DNA from 2 places in the Luteibacter sp. RCC_6_2 genome. Region 1 is predicted to be linked to the other one. Evidence: riboswitches for the same ligand, from Rfam matches in the RefSeq annotation. Region 1 holds a riboswitch; the other holds the start of a gene.

Region 1 (4,415 bases):
CAGCGCCTGCTCGTTCGCCTTGGCGAAGGTCAGGGCGTCGTCGTTGGTCAGCACCTGGAAATACGCGGTGGCGACGCGGGTGGCGAGCTGCTGCAAGGCCGCCTCGTAGGTGGCGTCCTGCGCCTCCGACGAAGAACGGGCCGCCTTCAGGTCGGCGTACTTGCTGAAATCGACCACGCTCTGGCTGATGGTGGCGCCCAGCTCGCGGGTGCGGGTGTGGCCCGCATCGGAGGTGAGCACCGGGTTGCCGGCGCCGTCGACCACCGGGTTGCCCGCGGCGTCGGTGACGATCGAGCGGGAGGGGCCGTTCGGATCGCTCTGGTTAAGGCTGAGCTGGGCGGTGATCTGCGGCAGCAGCAGCGCGCGGGCCTGCGTCACGCCCTCGCCGGTGGCGAGACGGGTGGAATCGGCCTGCGACAGCACTGGGTCGTTGGCCCGGGCCTGTCGGTAGGCGTCGAGCAGGTCTTCCGCATGGCTCGCGAACGGCATCGCGGCCAATGCCAGCGCGACGGTGAGCAGCTTCAAGCGCATGGTTTCGCCTCGTGGGTGATAGGGAATCTGGTGGGTCAGAGCACGAAGCGCTTCACCGGCGCGGCATGCGCCAGGTAGGGAAGGTCCGTTTCGAACAGCGATTCCTCGCGATAGCGGCCTTCACCCTCGTGGGTGAGCAAGACCGCCGTTTGCGCGGGCGAATCGCCGCGTACCACGAACATGCGCCCGCCAGGCTTCAGCCAGCGCACGAACTTCTCGGGGACCGTGTGCACGGCTCCCGTGACCACGATGGCGTCGAAAACGCCCGTGGGCTTGTAACCGTTGACGGCCTCGGCGGTTTCCAGCGAGACGTTCGCCACCGCCGCGGCGGCCAGGCGCTGGCGCGCGGCCTCGACGAAATCGGCGTGCATGTCGATGCTGGCGACCTTGCCGGCCAGGCGGGCGAGGCAGGCGGTGAGGTAACCCGATCCCGTGCCGATCTCGAGGACCTCGTCGGTCTTGTTGAGCGCCAGGGCCTGGAGCACGCGACCCTCGATCACCGGCTTCATCATGACCTCGCCGTGCCCGAGGGGCAGGGTGAGGTCGGCGAATGCCACGTTCCGGTGGGCCGGCGCGACGAAGTCTTCGCGGCGCACGCTCTTCAGGGTCTCGAGGACGTCGGCGTCGAGGACTTCCCAGGGGCGAACCTGGTTCTCGACCATGTTCTGCCGCGCCTGCTCGAAATTCATCGCCATGTGTTGGATCCCGTACGAAAGCTGCAAAAAGATTCGGAAGGATAAGCGCTTAGCGCCCGTTTTCCCAATGTGTTAAGGCTGCGGTGCCGACGCCATCCGGCGAAGTGCCGGAAGTCACCGGACCGGCCTGACGGAAGTCATGGTCCGCGCCGCCGGCTCGTGCGCTGGCGCCTGAACGGACCCCGGCGCCCACCCTTGGCCGCCATGGGTAACCGCCCGAACGCCCCCACTTGTCATTCTAAGGTAGACGAGCGGTGCGGCCAGCGTTTTTCCGGCCTGCTGGAAATAACTGAACCGCTGCGTATAATAAAGTCATAATTTCTGTTTGTGAAGGTGCAGCCATGAACGCCAGCCCGAAATTGAAGACCCAGGGTCCGGGGCGTCCGAAGGACATGGAGAAGCGCGCGGCCATCCTCGACGCGGCCAAGTCGCTCTTTACCCATGGCGGCTTCGCGGGCACCAGCATGGATGCCGTCGCGGCTTCCGCCGGCGTTTCCAAGCTCACCGTGTACAGCCATTTCGGCGACAAGGACAACCTCTTCCGCGAGGTCATCCGCGCGCACGTGCAGGAACGCCTGCCGGACGACCTGTTCGACTTCAATCCGGGCGCGGACATCCGCGTCACCCTGACCAACATCGCCAGCCGCCATGCGGCGATGGAAACCAATACCGAATCGGTGGGCACCTTCCGCGCGATCCTCTCCGACTGCCAGTCGGGCGGCAATCCGCGTTTCGGCCGACTGGTATGGGAAGAAGGCCCGGCGCGCATGCACAAGTTGATGCAACGCCTGCTCGAGGGCGCCGCTTCGCGCGGCCAGCTCGACATCCCCGACGTGTCGCGTGCCACCACGCAGTTCCTCGCCTTGCTCAAGGGCGACCTGCTGATCCGCCGCCTGTTCGGTTGCGAAGATTGCGCCGTGCAGTTCGCCGAAGAGGTCAAGGCCAACGCCCTGGCCGCGGTGGACATGTTCATGCGCGCGTACTCGCCGCGCCATGTGAGCGTCTGACGCTCGCTTCCCGGCCCGCTTCGTGGTTGAATTCCCGGCGAAGCGGGGGTGCCCATGCGATATGCGCGGGCTGAGAGAGTCCCTTCGAACCTGATCCGGTCCGTACCGGCGTAGGAAGCTTCGTCCACGGTCGACATGCGTGCCATGCACGCGTCGTGCCCTCGTGACGGCGCCGTCCGCTTCTCCCTTCCCCCGTGAGGAACGAGAAGCCGATGAATGCCTTGCCCACCGACCTGGCCCGCGCCGCGCGCGAGCTGTCCCAGTCCGTCACCGCGCCGATGGCCGGCTCCCGAAAGATCCACGTCACCGGCAGCCGGCCCGACCTGCGCGTGCCGATGCGCGAGATCGCGCAGTCCGCGACACCGACGCTTTTCGGCGGCGAGGACAATCCGCCAATCGTCGTCTACGACACTTCCGGCCCCTACACCGACCCCACGCACGTGGTGGACCTGGCCGCCGGCTTGCCGACGTCGCGTGCGGCCTGGATCGCCGAACGTGGCGATGTCGAGCGGCTGGACGGGTTGTCGTCGAGCTTCGGCCGGAACAGGGCGAACGATCCGCGCCTGGATGCCGTCCGCTTCGCCTCCGCGCGTGCGCCGTTGCGGGCGAAAGCGGGCGCCAACGTCACCCAGATGCACTATGCACGGCGCGGCATCGTCACGCTGGAGATGGAATACATCGCCATCCGCGAGAACCAGCGCATCGACGCGCTGGCCGGTAGCGCGCTGCGCATGCAGCACCCGGGCGAGGCCTTCGGCGCCTCGCTGCCCTCGCGGATCACCCCGGAATTCGTGCGCGACGAGGTGGCGCGCGGCCGCGCGATCATTCCGGCCAACATCAATCATCCGGAAGCGGAGCCGATGATCATCGGCCGCAACTTCCTCACCAAGGTCAATGCCAACATCGGTAACAGCGCGGTGAGCTCCGGCATCGCCGAGGAAGTGGAGAAGCTGGTCTGGGCGATCCGCTGGGGCGGCGACACCGTGATGGATCTCTCCACGGGCAAGCACATCCACGAGACGCGCGAGTGGATCGTCCGCAATTCACCGGTGCCCATCGGCACCGTGCCGATCTACCAGGCGCTGGAAAAGGTCGATGGCGTGGCGGAGGACCTCACCTGGGAAATCTTCCGCGACACGCTGGTCGAGCAGGCCGAGCAGGGCGTGGATTACTTCACCATCCATGCCGGCGTCTTGCTGCGTTTCGTACCGCTCACGGCGAAGCGCGTCACCGGCATCGTTTCCCGGGGCGGCTCGATCATGGCCAAGTGGTGCCTCGCGCACCATCGCGAGAATTTCCTCTACACGCATTTCGAGGACATCTGCGAGATCATGAAGGCGTACGACGTGTCCTTCAGCCTCGGCGACGGCTTGCGGCCGGGCTGCGTGGCCGATGCGAACGACGCCGCGCAGTTCGGTGAACTGGACACGCTCGGTGAGCTTACGCAGCTGGCCTGGAAACACGACGTGCAGTGCATGATCGAAGGCCCCGGGCACGTGCCCATGCATCTCATCAAGGAGAACATGGAGCGCCAGCTGGAGAAGTGCCATGAGGCGCCGTTCTATACGCTGGGGCCGTTGACCACCGATATCGCGCCCGGCTACGACCACATCACCAGTGCGATCGGCGCGGCGATGATCGGCTGGTTCGGCACCGCCATGCTTTGCTACGTCACGCCGAAGGAACACCTCGGCCTGCCCAACCGGCAGGACGTGCGTGACGGCATTATCGCGTACAAGATCGCGGCGCACGCGGCGGATCTCGCCAAGGGTCATCCGGGCGCGCAGGTGCGCGACAACGCCTTGTCGAAGGCTCGTTTCGAATTCCGCTGGGACGACCAGTTCAACCTCGGCCTGGACCCGGACAAGGCGCGCGAATTCCACGACGAGACGATGCCGAAGGACGCGCACAAGTCCGCCCATTTCTGCTCGATGTGCGGACCGAAGTTCTGCTCGATGAAGATCACCCAGGACGTGCGCGACTACGCGGCGGAACAGGGCACGGTCGAGCTGGCCGAGCGCGGCATGGCGGAGAAGTCCGCGGAATTCCTGGCGCAAGGCGCGGAGGTCTACCACAAGGCGTAAGCCCCGGCGTCCGGCATCGCTATGGTGGGAGCAACTGTCTTTTTCCTTTGGCTCCTCAAGGCGCAGTGGATCGCCAGCCGACCTGATCACGGACCATG
Region 2 (4,415 bases), on a different contig from region 1:
TGCCATCGACACGTTGGCCCGCACTGCATGGACTCGCTATCAGGCTATTCGTTGGCTTGCTGGCTCTTATCGGCCATGCAGCATCGTCCGACGCGACGGAAGCAGTTACGTACTATTACTCGGATCCCCAAGGCACGGTGTTAGCAAAAGCTGACGGTAGCGGAAACGTAATCGCTCGCTCAGATTATCGCCCGTTCGGGGAGGTGGCCTCTGGTATTTCTGAGGCTGGACCGGGATTTGCCGCGCATATGGCCGACTCGGATTCCGGCCTGATCTATATGCAGGCTCGTTACTACGACCCATTGATTGCGCGGTTCTTGAGCACGGATCCTGTAGCCGTTGGCGATGGGGACACCATCGGGTTCGGGCGCTACTTATATGCCGCAAACAATCCCATCCTCAATATCGATCCAGACGGTAGGCAATCGTGTGTCGCGGAAGGATGTACGGTCGGACCGACGCAATACAATTTTTTCAGGGACAACCCGCTGGGAGCCATCATTGGGCACACGATTGGCGACCCCATCGCGTTGGCTCGCTCAGATAACTTCAATCCCTTGACCTCGAACCGTCTTTGGGGAGCGGAAATCCAGGATGCGAAGCTGGGCGTCCTGACCTTGTTCATGCCTGCGTCGAAACCGGAGAAAATTGCAGGGGACGTAGCAAAGGAGGTGGTGCTTACGCTGTCGCAGCATGGCGAAGCTGCGCAACACGCTGCTGCAGCCATTGCCAAAGGATATCCTGATGTGTTGACGATTAACCGCGTTGGCGCAACTGCTAACCGTAGGGCAGCAACGGGGGGGTACGCAAAGGTTACTGGGAAGGAACTTGACGAGTATCCGCCTGCGATGTTCAAGGAAGGGGGGCGAGGTGCGAGCGTTCAGGCGATCAATCTTCGAGACAATCGAGCCGCTGGCGCGTGTGTTGGTAACATGTGTCGCGGCTTACCAGACGGGACGCAGATCCGTATTAAGGTTGACTTAAATCAATGAATACTTCGTTCGTAATCAATGTTTCGTACTCCCAGATCGCGGTCTTCTCTCCCGATCTGGAAAACCCATTCAATGACTGGACCGATCGTGACGTTGAGGTAGGATACGCTTGGCGACCCGAAAGCGTTTCGTTTGCTACGGACGAGGATGATGACCACGAGGTACGAATAGTCATCGGGTCGAGCTTGCCGGAGCGTAACGAATTAGCGATACGCTCATGTGAGGTTCCGCTCCGAGTGAGCAGCATCAACGAAGTCGAGGTCGCCAGCATTGCCGATTCGAAGCTGTTTGACTTGGCCGAAGGCGATTACACCGTTCGTTTCGAGCTGATCCCCGTGCAGACAAACGAAATGCCTGTCGTTATCCTGTCTTTCTGTCCCCGAACCGAGGATTGATACATCGATAGACATCTGCGGGCTGCGCCGTTGAGACATCGCTACACTGTGGCAATGATCGATGACGCGCATCTCGCCCACGGCCTTGCCGGTGACCACCTCGAGCCCGACTGGCCGCCATTGACGGTGGACGAGGTCGCCGACGTCGTGGCCCGCGTACCGGCGCTCGGCTCATTGCTCTCCATCGACTGGCGTAGCCCCCGGCCGCTCTCCGCGGCTGCGCTGGCGACGACATCATCAGGCCGGGTATTCGTGAAACGGCATCACCGGAGCGTGCGTGACGCGCAAGCGCTGGCCGAGGAACACCGCTTCGCCGGTTTCCTGCGGACGCACGGCATACCTGTGCCGCGCATTCTCCGCGATGGTTCGGGCGAGTCCGTGTTCATCGAGGGTGATTGGGTCTTCGAATTGCACGAGCCCGCACGCGGTGTGGATGCCTACCGCGACGCGTTCTCGTGGTCGCCGATCGGCGGTGTGCGGCACGCCCGTGCCGCTGGCGCCATGCTCGCGCGTCTGCATGCCGCGGCGGAGGACTTCCACGCGCCGCAGCGCGGCACGCATATTCTTATCGCGCGCGCGGAGATCGTTGCCTCGCCGGACCCGCTCGCGGTGATCGCATCACAGTTGCACGGACGACCCGCGCTGGCCGCTTATCTCGGCGATCGCGACTGGCGGGGAGAGATCGGCGCGGCGATCGCGCCGTGGCACGCCCGGGTGGCTTCCGTATTGGCGACGCAGCCGCCTCTCTGGACACACGGGGACTGGCATGTTTCCAACCTCTGCTGGAGTGGGTTGGACGACGGTGCGGACATCACCGATGTGCTGGATTTCGGCTTGTCGGCCGTGACCTTCGCTTTGTTCGACCTCGCGACCGCCATCGAGCGCAACGCGATCGCGTGGCTCGACATCGAGCGAGGCGATATCGCCCGTCACGACCTCGCACTGGCCATCGTCGAGGGGTACCGCTCCGTCAGGCCATTGGACACGGCCCAACTCCACATCCTGGCGAACCTCCTGCCCATCGTCCACCTGGATTTCGCCCTGTCCGAGGTGGAGTATTTCGAGGGCATCACCCGTCGCCGCGACCACGCCGACGTGGCCTACCACACCTTCCTGCGTGGTCACGCCGCCTGGTTCTCCGGCCTGCACGGACAGGCCCTGCTCACGGCCATTCGCGGCATCGCCTGACGTTTCGTGGTTCAATAGGCGTTCTAGAAGCGGGGGTGCCCGGCGAATGCCGGGCTGAGAGAGTCCCTTGGAACCTGACCCGGTTAATACCGGCGTAGGGAGCTTGCAGAGCCACGGAATCCCCACGGGGTGACCTGGTTCGCCGTCGCTTCGTCCGTGAACCCCGAAGACGACGATGACCCTCACCCGTACCCCGCTCGCCCTGGCCCTGCTTTCCCTTGTCACCGTGGCACACGCCACGGACGATGCCGCGTCGCAACCGCAGCAGGCGCGCACGCTGCCCGCCGTGGACGTCCACGCGACCACCGCCAGTGGATACCGCGCCGCCGATTCCCAACTCGATACCTTCGGCAGCTTCGGCAGTGCGCCGTTGCACGACACGCCGGCGGCGATCACCGTCATCACCCGGGCGCAGATCGACGACCGCCAGCCGCGTTCGCTGAGCGAGCTGGTGCGCGGCGACGCCGCGATCAACGACAACTACGCGCCGGCGGGCTACTACCAGGATGTCTCGATACGTGGTTTTCCGCTGGACCTCGCCACCGGGTTCCGCTTCAACGGCATGATCATGTCCGCGGAACAGCTGCTGGCCCTCGAAGGCAAGGACCGCGTCGAAGTGTTGAAGGGCCTGGGCGGACTCGAGGCCGGCGTGGTCGAGCCGGGTGGCCTGGTCAACTACGTGAGCAAGCGCCCGGCGGACGTTCATACGGTCACCGTCGGTACCGATTCGCACGGCTCCAACTACGAGGCGCTGGACCTCGGTACGTGGTTTTCACCATCGTTCGGCGTGCGCGTGAACGCGGCGAACGAGAAGACGCACTCGTACATCGAGCATGCCGATGGCCGTCGCAGCTTCGTCTCGATCGCCGCCGACTGGAAGATCACGGACAAGGCTACGGTGCTGCTGGATACCGATTACCAGACCAGCGGCCAGCGTTCCGCCTCGGGCTACCAGTTGCTGGGTGGCACGAACCTCCCGGCGCATCCGAGCCGCACGGAGCTGCTCGGCTACCAGTCCTGGCAGCGTCCGGTCGGCATCCATTCGAGCAACACCTCGTTGCGTTTCAACTATCGCTTCGACGACAACTGGAATGCGCAGGTGTCGGCGGGCCACAGCCATACCGTGATCGACGACAACGTCGCTTTCGCCTACGGCTGCTTCTATGCGGCATCGTGCGCTTCAGGCGCTACACCTGGCTATTTCTTCGCGCCCAACGGCGATTACGACGTCTACGACTACCGCAGCCCGGACGACACACGGCAGAACGACGAGTTGCGTGGCGTGCTCACCGGCACGTTCGCGACCGGCGCACTCGATCATGAGGTCAACCTCGGCGCCTCGGCATTTCGCCGAACGGTCGACCAGCGTCCCTATGTCTACGATTACGTGGGCACCGCCAATATCGACGACCCGGTCGTGCCCGCTTTCGACCCGTCGCCGAACCAGCCCGGGCCCTCCGCACGGCGCCTTACGAGCTGGCAGCGCACGTTGTTCGCCATCGACCGCGTCCATCTCGGCGAGGCATGGCAGGTGCTCGCGGGTGCGCGTTTCGTTCGCTTGAACGAGCGTGCATACGACGACACCGGGGCGCTCGAACGCACGACGCGGATGACCAAGACGTTGCCGCAGGCGGCGGTCCTCTGGCAGCCGAACGCGCCACTCACGACCTACGTCAGTTATGGCGAAGGCCTGTCGCTCGGTCGCGAGGCGCCCTATTGGACGTCGAATGGCGGCACGACGCTCGCGCCATTGCACTCGCGCCAGGTCGAGGCCGGCGTGAAGTACGCGGTCAACGATGCGCTCGACTTGCAGGCGGCGATCTACCGCATTCGCCAGTCG

The links. Region 1 has a riboswitch for thiamine pyrophosphate ahead of thiC (phosphomethylpyrimidine synthase ThiC). Riboswitches for the same ligand answer to the same signal wherever they lie in the genome.
Region 2: it holds a riboswitch for thiamine pyrophosphate, as region 1 does, so the genes downstream of both, AB6730_RS11420 (TonB-dependent siderophore receptor) here and thiC (phosphomethylpyrimidine synthase ThiC) in region 1, are expected to answer to the same signal.

What each region holds. Positions count from the first base shown of each region.
Region 1 covers NZ_JBFUPQ010000003.1:332,754-337,168, forward strand. Annotated here, with positions in the region: gene AB6730_RS04940 (TolC family outer membrane protein) at 1-531, opposite strand, end outside; gene AB6730_RS04945 (protein-L-isoaspartate O-methyltransferase) at 567-1,226, opposite strand; gene AB6730_RS04950 (TetR/AcrR family transcriptional regulator) at 1,568-2,233, shown strand; TPP riboswitch at 2,268-2,367, shown strand; gene thiC (phosphomethylpyrimidine synthase ThiC) at 2,446-4,317, shown strand.
Region 2 covers NZ_JBFUPQ010000009.1:30,838-35,252, reverse strand. Annotated here, with positions in the region: gene AB6730_RS11435 (RHS repeat-associated core domain-containing protein) at 1-992, shown strand, start outside; gene comJ (competence protein ComJ) at 989-1,387, shown strand; gene AB6730_RS11425 (phosphotransferase enzyme family protein) at 1,442-2,575, shown strand; TPP riboswitch at 2,597-2,693, shown strand; gene AB6730_RS11420 (TonB-dependent siderophore receptor) at 2,751-4,415, shown strand, end outside.